DNA from 2 places in the Shewanella zhangzhouensis genome. Region 2 is predicted to be linked to the other one. Evidence: predicted binding sites of a transcription regulator. Region 2 holds the regulator's gene; the other holds the start of a gene.
What was found. Region 2 encodes sigma-54, which starts transcription at its own class of promoters, with help from an activator protein. Its sites were predicted from a motif close to GTTGGCACGNNNNTNGNNT; they were not measured.

Region 1 (7,976 bases), 890 kb from region 2:
CACAGGTGCCGATAGCTGTGTAATGGAGTGGAAAGTCTGAAGATGGGTTTTCTTATTAATTTATATAAAATCATGGAGTTGTCTCTATGAAGGTGCGAATGGTCACTGCTCTGGCACTCGCTTTTGTATGGTTGCCTGCGATGGGGCAGCCCAAGGTTCCTCAGAGTGTATCCTATGGGGAAGACGGCTACCCACAACGGGAGCAAGTCAATGTTCTGGCACAGCAGATAGTCAATGAGCTGCTGCTGACCAACGACGTGCTTTCATCCACCGATCCCATCGTGGTGACAACCCCGGTAAACGTGGATGACATGACTCAAAGTGGCAGTTTTGCCCGCCAGTTGCAGCAGGGCATGATGGCCGCGCTGCATGCCCGGTACTTCAACGTGGTGGATACGGCTATCAGCCAAACCCTGAGAGTCACAGACAAAGGGGACTTGCTGCTGAGTCGTGATTGGCAAAAGCTGCGTGAATCTGCCCAGACCCAGCATGTGCTGGTGGCTACTTACAGCCTGGGGCGGGATGGCATGACAGTAAATAGCCGTCTGGTCGACATAGCCAATAACCGTGTGGTAGCGACATCTCAGTCGTTCAGTCGTCCGGGGGATCTCAGGGATTACCTGGGTTACTCCCAGCAAGTCGTTTCCAAAGACGGGCTGTTATATCGCCATGAAGCGCCGGGGCTGGACAGGGTCACTCTGCTTGGAGAAGACAAATGAAAAAGTGGATTAGCACCTGTTTGACCCTGGTGTTTTTAGCCGGGTGCGCCAGCAGTGATGACCGTTATGTGCAGTGGGAGACTGAGGCGCCAGCGAGTTTTCCCAAGCTGACCGCCATTGGCTATGCGCCTTTGGCAACCCAACCTGCGAAGACCCAGGCCGAAAAGGTGCTGATGGCCATGCAGGCCTCAAAGCTTGCGGCATACAGAGAACTGGCAGAGCAGGTTTACGGTCAAAAAATCAGTGCCGGCGCCAGCGTGAACGACTGGGCCATGGGCAGTGACAGCATTAAAGCATCGGTATCTGGTGTCATCCGCGGCGCCAGAGTCGTTAAGGCCTATCCTGTTGGTGAGCATTATGTGACAGAGCTGGAACTGGATTTTGCGCGCGTGTGGGATATCTATCAGCAGCAGAATCGCCCCTCCAAGGTAAAGGAAGTGACTTACTTTTAAGGTTGGCACTCCCCTTAATCGCAGCCGCAGTAAAAAAGCCCCTGAGAATGGGGCTTTTTTATTGGGCGTTTTGTAGGCTATGTCGACATAGGCGCAGGTGGCAATAAAGCGCTTATACCCCGGGCGTGTCAGACTTCTATGCTGCTACCCAGAGTAGAGATGGTCGATGTTTTACCCTTATCCGTGTAGGTAAGGGAACTGGCGTTGCGACTTACCTGCAGCGCCTGTGCCAGCCGGTTAATGCTTGCCTGGCTGTGTTCAATAAGCTGCGCGTTGGCTTCGTTTTCCTGCTTACAGCGTGCAAGGGTGTGTTGAACCGATGCTACCTTGGCCGCCAGGGCGTTATCGTTTGTCAGCAGGCTGTGACCGGGATGAGCCGCCATGACATCATCATTTTGCTTCAGTCGTAACAGGGCAGAGGACTTGTGCTCTGCGATGGTCATCAGCTCAGATGCATTTTGGGCAATCAGGGCTGCACGTTCAGCTGCCATAGCAGCCAGAAGTTGCTCCAACAGGCTCTGTTGTGCATCGAGCAATTGATTGAGTTCATTAACGTGATCCATGGTGTTGCATCCCGGTTTTATTGACATCAGGGTTAGTGATTAAAGAATGCAAAAAGCCGGCCATCATCAAATGGCCGGCTTTGGATAGTTCCCAATCCGTGCTGGAAATCAGGCGTCTCGGCCTAATTCCTGTAATTCTGCTTCAAAGCTGGCGATATTGGCCGCGAGCTTTTCAGGGTCAATTTTATAACGGCCTTCAGCAATGGCTTGCTTGATTTCGGCCACTTTCTTTTGGTCAACTTCAGGCAGAGAAGACAGCTTTGACTGCACGCTTTGCAATTGCTGAGCCTGACTGGTGATCATCACCGAGTCGGCCTTTTGGGGTACCTGTGGCTGAGCGGTTTGTGCTGCCGATGCCTGGGCAGTGCGGGCACTGGTCAGTGGACTGCTGGTGTTGCCGACGCGGTTGGACGCGGCATTGTTTTTGGGTAATTCGATGGCCATTTCGGGCTCCAGTGTCACGGATTTGGGTTTCTTGAGGTTTATATCGGCCGCAGCCAGCAAAGCTTTAGGGTATTTTACATTTTGACTTCCACTTCGCCAACGCCGATGACAGTTGCCTCTAATACCCTGTTTGAGTTGATATTTCTAATCCTAACCCTATCGCCTTCGTTACCGTCGGCCAAGGCCTCGCCCTGGGTTTTTATCTCAAAGCTGGCTGATTTTGCGTAAATAGCTACCGCATCTCCCTTGCATACAAAACACAGGTTGTCGGCAAAGATGGGGGCGTCCTGGGGGATACGGCGCTTAACCCGCGATCCATAAAGGGGCTGTAAGTGCGAAAACTGTTGGCCACGCAGCAGAGTTTTGTCGACATATCTGACTTCGATGCTCTCTGCGTCCAGCAAATCGCCATTACCCAGCGGGCGTTTGGCCACCACCACAGGGAAAAGCACTTCTGCGCGGACAGAAAGGTACATCTGCCAAGGATAGTCCAGATCCGGGCTGACACAGCTTATACGCACTGTATTGTTACGGGAAATGGGTCTGTCGGTGGCAAGTCTTGCTGATACAGGTCCTTCACATCGGGGCAGATTCCCCCGGCTTTCCAGGCTTTGGGCCTGTACGTTGATTTTGGCGTTCGCCGGTGCATCAATTTTTTCAATAACCACGGCTTCAGCCGCCGAAGCGATGGCCGATATACTCGGGATATGAGGTTCTTCTGCGATTGATACCTTGGGTAGCAACGTCAGAATCACCAAAACTTGTGCTAACTTTACTTTCATAATGAACAGACTAGCGTGTGGCGCCAGATTACACCTATACTTTCATTCAGCACCAAAGTACCTCGTCCAAGCGCTTAGACGGGCCGTCAGAAGTTTGACGAAGTTGGGGCAAGGGTTGTCGGTGACAATAACAAAAGCAAGTTACATGCCTATGCTCCGAGGTGATCGGGGCGTCATTCCATCAAGACCACTAAGGCGAACTTATGTCGAGCATTCTTGAGTCAGTCAACAAGCGTACCCAACTGGTGGGGCAAAACCGATTGGAGCTGCTGCTGTTCAAGCTGAACGGCCGTCAGCGCTTCGGTATCAACGTCTTTAAAGTAAAAGAAGTTTTGCAGTGCCCACCCCTGACAGGATTACCCAAGCTCAATCCATTCGTGCGCGGTGTGGCCCATATTCGTGGTACCACCATTTCTGTGATTGACCTCAGTGCGGCCACCGGTGGCAAACCCATAGAGAACATTCAGAACTGCTTTATTATTATCTCTGAATATAACCGTAGTGTTCAGGGCTTTTTGGTGAATTCAGTCGAGCGCATCATCAACATGAACTGGGAGGCCATAATGCCGCCGCCTCAGGGCGCTGGTCGCTACTCCTATTTAACAGCGGTCACCGAGATTGATGGAGAGCTGGTAGAAATCCTGGACGTTGAAAAAATTCTTGATGAAATCAGTCCGGTCCGTACCGCCATCAGTGAAGACACAGATGCACAGTTAACGATTGATCGTGGGCAGCACTTCCACATCATGGTGATTGATGACTCTGCGGTGGCGCGTAAGCAAATCATTCGTGCGCTCACCTCCCTTGAGCTACAGATTGACACGGCAAAAGATGGCCGTGAAGCACTGGAAAAGCTGAAAGCCATTTCGGCGGAAATGACCAACGTGGCTCACGAGATCCCGCTGATTATCTCCGATATCGAGATGCCGGAAATGGACGGTTATACCCTGACCGCCGAAATCCGTGATGACCCCAAACTCAAAGACATCAAGGTGATTTTGCACACGTCGCTGAGCGGTGTGTTTAATCAGGCGATGGTTCAGAAAGTGGGTGCCAACGACTTTATTGCCAAGTTCAATCCCGACGAACTGGCCGCTGCGGTTAACAAGCACCTGAGTATCTGAGCAGGATGGCATTCCCCTTGGGCGGGGTTATACTCCTCCAAGGGCGCTTGTATTCAGTCACTGGATAATGTATAAAGCAGCGCTTATTTTTGGGGAATAAAATCAGAAAGTTAACCAGTTATTGAGTTAATTTTCTCTATTTGGTGCAGGATGAGAAACGGTGTCAGACAAATCACTGGCTGAAGCGGAATATAATCAATTCAGGTTGTTCCTTGAACAACACAGCGGCATAGTGCTTGGCGAAAACAAGCAGTATCTGGTCCGCAGCCGCCTTGCGCCTCTGATGGGCAAATACAACCTGCCTTCGTTATCAGAAGTGGTCAAACATTCAATGAAACCCACAGAGCGGCAACTGCGCGCCGAGGTCATTGATGCCATGACTACCAACGAAACACTGTGGTTTCGTGATAAATACCCCTTCGAATTGCTCGCCAATGCGCTGCTGCCTGACTATGCCAAGCTTGGCAGGCCGCTTAAAATTTGGTCTGCCGCTTGTTCTTCAGGGCAAGAGCCTTATTCGCTGGCGATGACTATCCTCGAATATCAGCAAAAACGTCCGGGCGGCTTGCCCGCAGGCGCATCGATTCAGGCAACGGATTTATCCCCCTCGATGCTGGATCGCTGTAAACAGGCCGAATACGATAGCCTGGCGCTGGGACGGGGCTTATCGGATGAACGAAAAAGAGCATTTTTCGATACCCTGCCAAGCGGCAATATGCGGGTAAAAGACAACGTGCGGCGTATGGTGAGTTTCCGGGCACATAACCTGCTGGAAAGCTATGCCTTGCTGGGTAAGTTTGACATCATCTTTTGCCGTAACGTGCTCATTTACTTTGCCCCTGAGGCAAAGGCAAAAATACTGCGGCAATTTGCTGCCGCTCTCAATCCCAAGGGCATCCTGTTTCTTGGCGCTTCCGAGTCCATTGCCGGTTTGACCGATGAATTTGACATGGTGCGCTGCAACCCGGGTATTTACTACCAGAAGAAGACATAGCCAAATAACCTAATGAATAAAAACAAAAAAGCCGACTTGGCAAAGTCGGCTTTTTTGTTGTCTGCCATTTGCATGGCGGAACTCCCCAGATTTGGCACACGAATTGCTTTTCATCTGCCATCATGGCGTGGAGGCAATTTTATGGCGATCAGTTTCGATAAGGCGCTTGGGGTGCATCAGTTTACCCTTGGCATCAGAGCAGAGCGGGCGGAAGTCCTCTCAAGCAATATCGCCAACGCCGATACCCCCCATTACAAAGCACGGGATGTGAACTTTGCCGATGCGTTGCAGGCGGCACGCAGCCACCAGCGTGGCATGCAAATGGCTCAAACCAGTGAAGGGCATTTTGACTTGCAAGCACTGAGCCGACAGCACGTGCAGTTCCGTGTCCCCAATCAGCCAGATACCGGCGATGGCAACACTGTGGATATTCAGCAGGAACAATCTGCCTTTATGCAAAATGCGCTGGAATATCAGATGTCGCTGGGCTTTCTGGAAGGCAAGTTCAACGGTATGAAAAAGGCCATTAAAGGAGACTGACAATGAGCTTGTTTAATATCTTCAATGTGTCTGGCTCCGGCATGAGCGCGCAATCGGTCCGCCTCAACACCACCGCCAGCAACATTGCCAACGCCGACTCAGTGTCCAGCAGCGTCGATAAAACCTACCGGGCGCGTCATCCCGTGTTTGAGGCTGAACTTGCCAAAGCCAGCCAGCAGCAATCTGCCCGTGGTGTGAATGTCAAAGGCATAGTCGAAAGCGATAAGCCGCTGCAAAAAGAATACAACCCGGACCATCCCATGGCGGATGCCGATGGCTTTATTTACAAACCCAATGTGAACGTGATGGAAGAAATGGCCGACATGATATCCGCTTCGCGTTCGTACCAAATGAATGTCCAGGTGGCCGATACCGCCAAGAGTATGCTGATGCAGACTTTGAGAATGGGCAAATAACGGATGTGGCGCTAAGGAGGTAAGCCGTGAGTTTTCTTAACTCTATCAGTCAGGCATCGGCGGCCCAGTCAACCCAGAGCACGGGAAATCCCTTTCTGGACAGTGTCAGGTTGCAGACCAAAGAAGCAGTGCCAGAGGCCAAAAAACAGGAATTGACCCAAGAGGACTTTTTCGCCCTCTTGTCGCAGCAGTTGTCTATGCAGGATCCGTTCAAGCCGGTTGAAAACGACCAGATGATTGCCCAGATGGCGTCTTTCTCTACCGTGGACGGTATCGCCAATTTGAACGAGCACATTGTGAATCTGAATACCGTGATGACCTCCAGTCAGGCACTGCAGGCATCGGGTTTGGTGGGACAGAAGGTGCTGATCCCATCAGCATCTGGTCATGTATCCGCTGAAGAGCCCAACCTCAAGGGCGTTATCAGTACCTCCAAGCCCATTGAGACAATCATGGTGCGCATTGAAGATGCCAAGGGACAGTTGGTGAAAACCTTCAGTGTCGATGGCAGTGATGGCGGCAACATTGATGTGAATTGGGATGGCCTCGACGCCGAAGGTAAACCCGTTGCCGACGGTACTTACACCATCAAGGCCAGTGGTCGGGTCGATGGTAAGGCCGAGGAATTACCGGTTTCAACTTATGCCCACGTGACCAGCGTGTCGCTTGGGACTGCAGCAACAGGCGCCATTCTTAACTTGCGTGGCATTGGCGGCATTAAACTATCGGATGTTCTGGCTGTGGCTGAGAGCTGATCCAGAAAACCAGACTAAAGAGGTAATTGACTTATGTCTTTCAATATCGCACTCAGTGGCATTGCTGCCGCCCAGAAAGATTTGAACACCACTGCCAACAACATCGCCAACGTCAACACCACGGGCTTTAAAGAGTCACGTGCTGAGTTTGCCGATGTGTATGCGGCTTCGATTTTCGCTAACAGCAAAACCCAGGTGGGTGGTGGCGTGACCACCACTCAGGTGGCGCAGCAGTTCCATCAGGGCAGTTTGCAGTTCACCAGTAACGCGCTGGATTTGGCCATTAGCGGCGGCGGTTTCTTTGTGACGTCTGCCGACCCTTCGGCCCGTGATTACAGTTTCACCCGCGCCGGCGCCTTTAAGGTAGACAGCAATAACTACCTGGTGGATTCAGCAGGCAACTTCCTGCAGACCTTCCCGGTGGATAAATTCGGTAACTCCACCTCCGTGAGTTTGACGACTACCCGTCCGGTACAAATTCCCGATACCGCCGGCAGCCCGGTGATGACCGAGAACGTGGGTATTCAGATGAATCTGAACGCCGGTGAAAAAACCAAGGATCCCGTGGCATTTGACCCAGACGATCCAACTACGTTCAACAACTCAACCTCGTCCACCATTTATGACTCCCTGGGTGAGCCTCACATTCTGACCACCTACTTTGTAAGGCCAAACGATGGTGCCTACACAGGGGAAAACAACTGGGTGGCTTACTATGCGCTCGACGGTCAACCTGTGAATCTGGGCGCTGGCGCCGGTACTTACCAAATGGATACCAATGGTGACGGTACCCCTGACACCACCGGAACTGCCCAAACCACGGGGGGCTGGACTGGTGCCGTACTGACCTTTAACAGCACTGGTACTTACACTGGAACCAATCCAGCAACCATCACTACAGAACCCCTGGGGATCGGTGGTGCCGGCATTCTGGGGCCTGGCGCCGATGGCAGCCAGACCCTCACCATCAACTTCGCCAACCCGACTCAGTACGCCTCAGCCTTTGAAGTAACCGAGCTGACTCAGGATGGAACCACTGTCGGTCGTCTGACCAACGTGGAAGTGGGTGAAGATGGCCTGATTAAAGCCGCCTACAGCAATGGCAGTACCGTGCCCCTTGGCCGCGTTGCTTTGGTGCGTTTCGCCAACGAGCAGGGGCTGACTCAGGTGGGTAACACTTCCTGGAA
Region 2 (7,976 bases):
CAGGTGCCCTGGAAGGCATCTTTACCGACGGTGACCTGCGCCGGGTGATTGATGCGCAGATTAACCTGCGTCAAACCAGTATTGCCGATGTGATGACCCGCAATTGCATCACCATTGGTGAGCACATGCTGGCTGCCGAAGCTCTTAAACTCATGGATGAAAAAAATATCAACGGCCTGATTGTGATTGACACCCAGCGACGCCCAATCGGCGCGCTCAACATGCTGGACATGGTTAAAGCAGGGGTTATCTGATGCACCAAGGACTCTACGGCCCCATTGATGATGCCATCTGGAACAAGGCCAAAGGTATCAAGCTGCTCATTTGTGACGTAGATGGGGTCTTCTCCGATGGCCGCATTTACCTTGGCAATCAGGGGGAAGAGCTGAAGGCATTTCATACCCGTGACGGCTATGGCGTTAAAGCCCTCCAGGGTGCGGGTATCGCGGTGGCTGTGATCACCGGGCGCAAATCCCAGATTGTGGAACACCGCATGACGGCCCTCGGGGTCGCCCATATCTATCAGGGCGTTGATAACAAGTTCGTGCCTTATGAAGAGTTACTTGGCCTCTATGGCGTCAATGGGGCCGAAGTGGCATACATTGGTGATGACATGGTGGATTTACCTGTGATGAAAGCAGTGGGACTCGGGGTTTGTGTCGCCGATGGTCATCCCTTTGTTCGCCAACACGCCGACATGGTCACTACGCTACCCGGTGGGCATGGAGCCCTCAGAGAACTCGCCGATCTCTTGCTGATTAGCCAGGATAAGTTCGATTCGGCCCACGGGATGAGCGTATGAATCGGGTCACACTCGCCATCATTTTGCTGTTCGGCACCGCGCTGACGCTCTACTGGCAGGTGCAAAGCAAAAAGGCCAGTCAACCTCAGCTCACAGACAGTGTGCAAAAGCCTGATTACGTGGCAACCGACCTTCGCAGTATCAGTTACAACGCCGAGGGCAAGTTGGAAAGCCGCGTCAGCGCCTCCTACATGGAACACTTCGATGGTGATGCGCAAACTCTGTTTACTCAGCCTGTTTACACCCTGTTTCCCGAAGATGGCCAGGGTGAATGGCGTCTCACCGCCAAAACCGGCAGACTGGACAAGGCCAGCGATAAGGTCATGCTCGAAGAAGAAGTACTGATTGAGGCCCTGACCATAGACGAGCCGCTGCAGCAGCTCAATACCAGTTACCTGGAGTTGGATCTCAAGACGATGATCCTCACCTCCGACAAAGAAATTATTATCAGCGGCAATAACTTCCACTTGAGCGGCCATGGCCTCTATGCTGATCTCAATGCCAAAGAAGTTAAGCTCTTAAGCAAGATTAAGGGAACCTATGAACCTAAATAAGTCGCTCATTCTGGTGCTGCTTTGCACCTGCAGCGCTGTGGCTTTGGCCAACACCAAGTTTGATTTGAGCCAGGAAGTAAAAATTGCCGCGGCCAACAGTTATGCCGATCTGAAAAACAAGCGCATCGTTTATGAAGGCCCGGTTACCCTGACCCAGGGCAGCCTGATGCTCAAGGCTGATGAACTGAGCTCGTTCACCGACGAGAAAAGCGGCAGACGTATTCTGCTTGCCAAGGGTAACCCAGCCACCTACAGCCAGCAGGTGGAAGATGGCCGTACCGTGCATGCCAGTGCCACCGAAATCAGCTACAACATCGACAGTCGCGTTATGAGCCTCAAAGGCAATGCCAAGGTCGAGCAGGATGGCAGCCAGGTCAGCGCCGACTCCATCGTTTACGATATCGAAAAGCAGCAGCTCACTTCCCAAAGCAGCGGTAAAAAAGACGACCGGGTTATCACCATCATCAAGCCCGAAAATTACCAGCAGGAGCTGCAGGATAAGGGCACTACTGAGCAACCTCAGCAAGAGAAGCAGCAATGACCCAACTGACCCTGAAGGCCAGTAATCTCGCCAAGAGTTACAAAAACCGCCAGGTTGTCAAAAACGTCAGCCTCACCGTAAATACCGGCCAGGTTGTCGGCTTGCTGGGCCCCAATGGGGCCGGTAAAACCACCACTTTTTACATGGTGGTAGGCCTGGTACAGAGCGACAAGGGCAGCATACACATCAACGATGATGACCTGACGCTGGATCCCATGCACCTGCGCGCACGCAAAGGCATTGGCTACCTGCCACAGGAAGCCAGCATCTTCCGCAAGCTGTCGGTGCGCGATAACATCATGGCTGTGCTGCAGATGCGCAAAGAGCTGAACGCCGATGAGCGTGAAGAGTCGCTGGAGCAGCTGCTGGAAGAGTTCCACATCACCCACATCCGTGACAATCTGGGCATGTCACTGTCAGGGGGTGAACGTCGCCGGGTCGAGATTGCCCGGGCACTTGCCGCCAACCCCAGATTTATCCTGCTGGATGAGCCCTTCGCCGGGGTCGACCCGATTTCCGTTATCGATATCAAAAAGATTATCGAGCAACTCAAGAATCGTGGCCTCGGAGTGCTTATCACCGACCACAATGTGAGGGAAACCCTCGATGTGTGCGAAAAAGCCTATATCGTCAGCCATGGCGATTTGATTGCCGAAGGCACCCCTGCCGAAATCCTCGACAATCAGCAGGTGCGTGCAGTGTACTTGGGTGAGCAATTCAGGCTATAGTTAATTAACAAAGCCCCCTTCTCATATCCGGATAATCAGGGTGGTAAATCACCGGATAACCTGATAGAAAAGCTTTCTACCTGAATAATTTAGTGAAGGATTCGCAGTACAATGAAAGCGTCGCTCCAGCTAAAACTGGGACAACAACTCACAATGACGCCACAGTTGCAGCAGGCCATTCGTCTGCTTCAACTCTCTTCGCTTGAACTGCAACAGGAAATTCAGCAAGCCCTCGACGCCAACCCCCTGTTGGAGCTGGACGACGAACTGGGCAGCGATCAGTTTGATGCCGACGGCGGCGATAAAGAATTTGACGACCAGTTCAGCCAGGAGTCCGTCTCAAACGACACCAGTGACAGTGCTTCGCTGGAAACTTCAGACGCTATCAGTCAGCAGTCCATGCCGGACGAGCTGCCAATGGATACCACCTGGGATGAAGTCTTTACGGCCGCCCCCGTTTCCGGTCCCGGGATCCGTGGCGAAGATGATATGCCGTTTCAGGGCGAAACCAGTGAAGGCCTGTACGAACATCTCGAGTGGCAAAAAAATCTCACCCCTTTTTCCGATACCGATCTGGCCATTGCCACTGCCATCATAGATGCCATTGACGAAAAGGGTTACTTAACCCAAAGTCTTGAAGAAATTCTCGAGGCCGTGGGCGATGAAGAAGTCGAGCTTGACGAAGTTGAGGCCGTGCTCAAACGCATTCAACACTTCGACCCCATCGGGGTAGCTGCCCGTGATTTGGCAGAGTGCCTGCTCATTCAACTTGGTCAGTTCCCGGCGGATACCCCCCATCTGGACAACGCCAAGCTGCTTATCCGTGACCATTTGGATCTGATTGCCAACCGCGACTTCCGTACCCTGATGCGTAAAACCCGCCTCAAGGAAGAAGAACTCAGGGATGCAATCATCCTCATTCAGGGGCTGAACCCCCGTCCCGGTGAGTCTGTGACCAGCACCAAGGATGAGTATGTCATTCCGGATGTCTCGGTCAGTAAAAAAAATGGCCGTTGGGTTGTAGAGCTTAATCCCGATTGTATGCCTAAACTGAGTGTGAACCAGCAATATGCCGCCATGGCACGCACCAGTCGCAACCAGGCTGACAGCCAGTTTATCCGCGGGCATTTGCAAGAGGCCAAGTGGTTTATCAAGAGCCTGGAAAGCCGCAACGACACCTTGCTGAAAGTCGCCAATTGCATAGTGCAGTTCCAGCAGGGCTTTTTTGAGTATGGTGAAGAGGCCATGAAACCCATGGTGCTCAACGATATCGCCGAAGCGGTAGAGATGCACGAATCCACCATCTCACGGGTCACCACTCAAAAGTACATGCATACCCCAAGGGGTATCTTTGAACTCAAGTATTTTTTCTCCAGCCACGTCGGGACCGAAGATGGCGGAGAATGCTCATCTACTGCCATCCGCGCCTTTATCAAGAAACTGGTGGCGGCAGAAAATCAGAAGAAACCATTGAGCGACAGCAAAATGGCGGAACTTCTGGCAGAACAAGGAATCAACGTTGCTAGACGCACCATCGCCAAATACCGAGAAGCGATGCTGATCCCACCGTCGAACCAACGTAAGAGTTTATAACCCACCCAAGGTCTTTGGAGGAAAGTGTCTATGCAAATCAATCTGACTGGGCATCATATCGAAATCACTGATTCACTGCGTAACTACGTAGAGAGCAAGTTCTCCAAGCTTGAACGCCATTTCGAACAGATCAATAATGTCCACGTTGTTCTCAATGTTCAGAAATTGCAGCAAATCGCAGAAGCCAAGCTTCACCTCAACGGTGGCGAGGTATTCGCCACTTCAGAACATGAAGACATGTACGCCGCCATTGACGCCCTAATTGATAAATTGGACCGTCAGGTTATTAAACACAAAGAGAAACTGACCAAACATTAACGATGGAACTAAGTACCATCCTGGCGCCGGAGTGCACTAGCTGTGCCACTCCGGGCAGCAAGAAAAAGGTGCTGGAGCTGATTAGCGATCTCGCTGCTGCCCAGAATCCCTCCCTCTCGTCTCAAGAGATATTCGAAAGCCTGCTGGCCCGTGAAAAAATGGGCAGCACCGGTATTGGCAATGGTATTGCCATTCCCCATGGCCGCATTGGCACTATCGATAAGCCTTTAGCTGTGCTTATCAAGTGTGAAGAAGCCATAGGTTATGACGCCATTGATAAGCAGCCGGTGGACATTCTGTTTGCCTTGCTGGTGCCATCGGACCAGTGTCAGCAACATCTCAGCACCCTGGCCGCCATGGCCGAAAAGCTGAATGACAAGCAGATCCTCAAACAGCTGCGCAAGAGCCACGATGAAAAGGAACTTTACCAGGTAATCATCGGATGAAACTCGTTATAGTCTCCGGGCGCTCTGGCTCCGGAAAGTCGGTAGCCCTCAGGGTCCTGGAAGACTTGGGCTACTACTGCGTCGATAATTTGCCATTGCAGCTGATTGGGCCCTTGCTTGCCCAGCTCAAGGGCAATAACGACAAGGTCGCCATCAGCATCGATATCCGCAATATGCCGGAGCAGGAAAAGGCCCTCGAAAAAGAGCTGGCAAGGCTCCCGGAAGGCGTAGAGCTCACCAGCTTTTTCCTCAACTCCAGCGACAAGGTACTGCTGAAACGCTACAGCGAAACCCGCCGTTTGCACCCCCTGTCCCGCAGCAAGGTCTCTTTGCAGGAAGCCATCAAGCTCGAAGGCAAAATGTTGGCCCCTATCTCCAACATGGTCGACCATTTCATGGACACCTCCAATCTGAATGTTTATGAACTGGCTGATGCTGTCAGGCAGATACTGCTTGGACGCACCGACAAAGAGCTGGTGATTATCTTTGAATCTTTCGGCTTCAAGCATGGTATGCCCACAGAAGCAGACTTTATGTTTGATGCCCGCTTCTTGCCCAATCCCCATTGGGAACCGGAGCTGAGGCCCCTCACGGGTCTGAATGAGCCGGTTAAGCTGTTTTTGGAGCGTCAGGTATTGGTCAACAAGTACATCTGGCAAATCGAAAACCTGCTGGAAACCTGGTTGCCTCACTTAGAGCGCAATAATCGCAGCTACCTCACCATTGCCATTGGCTGCACAGGTGGCCAACACCGCTCTGTGTATATTGCCGAGCAGCTTGCCAAACGCTTCGCCAACTCTCACCACAAGGTTGAGGCCCGCCACCGGGAACTGAATGCCAAAACTTGAACGTGACGTCACGATAGTCAATAAGCTGGGCCTGCACGCCCGCGCCGCCACCAAACTGGCGGTATTGGCGTCGGAATTCAAGGCCAGCGTGACTCTGGTTCAGGGCGCTAAACAGGCCTCGGCTGCCAGCGTGCTGGGTCTCCTGATGCTCGAATCCGGCATGGGCAAGACCATCCATATTATCGCCGAAGGGGAAGACGCCGAGCAGGCCATGGATGCCGTGTGTAACCTGATCAACGCCCGCTTTGACGAAGACTGCTGACCCGGCTTCGCTTCGTCCATCCCATTAAATTTGCTAATATATCCCCCAATTCATCTCTTGGGGGAAAGCGATGGCTGTGGAACTTCTGGATAACGAGCAAACTGAGCTGCTGCTGAATCAGCTCAATGAAGCCCTGGGCAGCGGTATGTTTGTGCATGTGCGCCAGATGTTGCTGAACATGGCCGCATCCGATATCGCGCTGGTGCTCGAATCCTCCCCTCCCCGTACCCGCCAGGTATTGTGGCAACTTATCGACCCTGAGCTTGCCGGTGAGGTACTCGAAGAGCTCGGCGAAGAGATAAAAGACAAGTTTATCCGCCAGATGAGTCCGGCGCGTTTAGCCCGTGCAGCCGCTGGTCTGGACACCGACGATCTGGCCTACATACTGCGTTCCCTGCCCGACAGCCTCTACAAGCAGGTGCTGCAATCCATGTCGATTCAAGACCGCAGCCGCGCCGAGCAGGCTCTCTCCTACCCGGAAGAGACCGCCGGCGGCATCATGAATACCGACACTGTGACCATACGCCCCGACGTGAATGTGGATGTGATACTGCGCTATCTGCGCCAGCTCGGCTCCCTGCCCGAGGCTACCGACATGCTCTATGTGGTAGACAGGCACGATGTTCTGCTCGGGGCGGTAAGGCTTACCGCCTTGCTCACCTGCAACCCCTCCATGCCCATACGTGAGCTTATCGATGCTGATATCGAAGGCATTCCCGCCACCATGTCGGATACCGAGGCTGCGGCCCTGTTCGAGCGCCACGACTGGGTGTCAGCGCCTGTAATAGACGCAGAAGGTAAACTGCTGGGACGTATCACCATCGACGATGTGGTGGACGTTATTCGGGAAGATGCCGAGCACTCAATGATGGGGATGGCCGGTATGGATGACGATGAAGATACCTTTGGCCCCGTGCTCAAAAGCAGTTTCCGGCGCTCATTGTGGCTTACCGTTAATCTGTTCGCCGCCCTGCTGGCCGCGTCGGTCAGTAACCTGTTCGAGTCGACCCTGGAGCAGTTCGCCACCATTGCCATCCTGATGACGATAGTGCCCAGCATGGGCGGCGTGGCCGGCAATCAAACCCTGGCGTTGGTGATTCGGGGGATGGCACTGGGCCATATAGGCCAGAGTAACTCCCGTTGGCTTATCGGCAAGGAGCTTGCCATTGGTTTTCTCAACGGCCTGCTTTGGTCAGTCCTGGTGTTTGTCGCTATTTGGTTGTGGAAAGGCGATCTGGCTCTGGGAGCACTGATAGGCGGGGCTATGTTGATCAATATGACGGTGGCAGGACTCGCCGGTGCCAGCATTCCCTTGCTGCTTAAACGACTGAAAATAGACCCGGCATTGGCCGGTGGTATGGTGCTGACCACAGTCACAGATGTGATAGGGCTGTTTGCCTTTCTGGGCTTGGCGACGGCATTTTTAATGCGCTGATGCGTCACCGGGCTATGGCGTGTACTCCATGACTTGCTGGCAATCACACCAGCGCACCTGAGGCTGCTGCGTCAGGGTGAGCACTGAGATACACTCCTTCTGGGTCACTACCAAAAACTCTCTAGGTGCATGGTGGCTGCTGGCCATAAAGCCGCTGCGCAGGCTTTCCTGCTCCAGCCAGCCCCCCTCAGACACCTCATACAACCAACCGTTGGACAGGCTCAGCTCTGCCCAGTACTCCAGCAGGTCGCCCTCATCCAACACTCTGAACCCCAATAATTTTTCAAATGACAGCTCACAGCATTGGCCTTCGATATTGAGCGAAAGCTTCAAGGCGTGATCCTGGTATTGCAACGACAGCAAGCGCACATTGTCGCCAAGACGCTCCACTGCCATTGCTACTCCGCGAGGATGACCCATAGCGCCGGACTCCTGGATAAAAAGTTACT

Region 1: the regulator sigma-54 is predicted to act here: its motif matches at 3,095-3,113, upstream of flgA (flagellar basal body P-ring formation chaperone FlgA).

Annotation. Positions count from the first base shown of each region.
Region 1 is NZ_CP080414.1:2,944,148-2,952,123, reverse strand. Features, by position in the region: gene K0H63_RS12940 (FlgO family outer membrane protein) at 87-719, shown strand; gene K0H63_RS12935 (LPP20 family lipoprotein) at 716-1,171, shown strand; gene K0H63_RS12930 (flagellar protein FlgN) at 1,300-1,734, opposite strand; gene flgM (flagellar biosynthesis anti-sigma factor FlgM) at 1,843-2,178, opposite strand; gene flgA (flagellar basal body P-ring formation chaperone FlgA) at 2,253-2,960, opposite strand; gene K0H63_RS12915 (chemotaxis protein CheV) at 3,164-4,084, shown strand; gene K0H63_RS12910 (CheR family methyltransferase) at 4,245-5,078, shown strand; gene flgB (flagellar basal body rod protein FlgB) at 5,220-5,618, shown strand; gene flgC (flagellar basal body rod protein FlgC) at 5,621-6,034, shown strand; gene flgD (flagellar hook assembly protein FlgD) at 6,061-6,789, shown strand; gene flgE (flagellar hook protein FlgE) at 6,823-7,976, shown strand, end outside.
Region 2 is NZ_CP080414.1:3,835,710-3,843,685, forward strand. Features, by position in the region: gene K0H63_RS16900 (KpsF/GutQ family sugar-phosphate isomerase) at 1-254, shown strand, start outside; gene kdsC (3-deoxy-manno-octulosonate-8-phosphatase KdsC) at 251-802, shown strand; gene lptC (LPS export ABC transporter periplasmic protein LptC) at 799-1,356, shown strand; gene lptA (lipopolysaccharide transport periplasmic protein LptA) at 1,343-1,897, shown strand; gene lptB (LPS export ABC transporter ATP-binding protein) at 1,894-2,625, shown strand; gene K0H63_RS16925 (RNA polymerase factor sigma-54) at 2,737-4,218, shown strand; gene hpf (ribosome hibernation promoting factor) at 4,249-4,536, shown strand; gene ptsN (PTS IIA-like nitrogen regulatory protein PtsN) at 4,539-4,982, shown strand; gene rapZ (RNase adapter RapZ) at 4,979-5,830, shown strand; gene K0H63_RS16945 (HPr family phosphocarrier protein) at 5,817-6,092, shown strand; gene mgtE (magnesium transporter) at 6,163-7,527, shown strand; gene K0H63_RS16955 (hypothetical protein) at 7,540-7,947, opposite strand.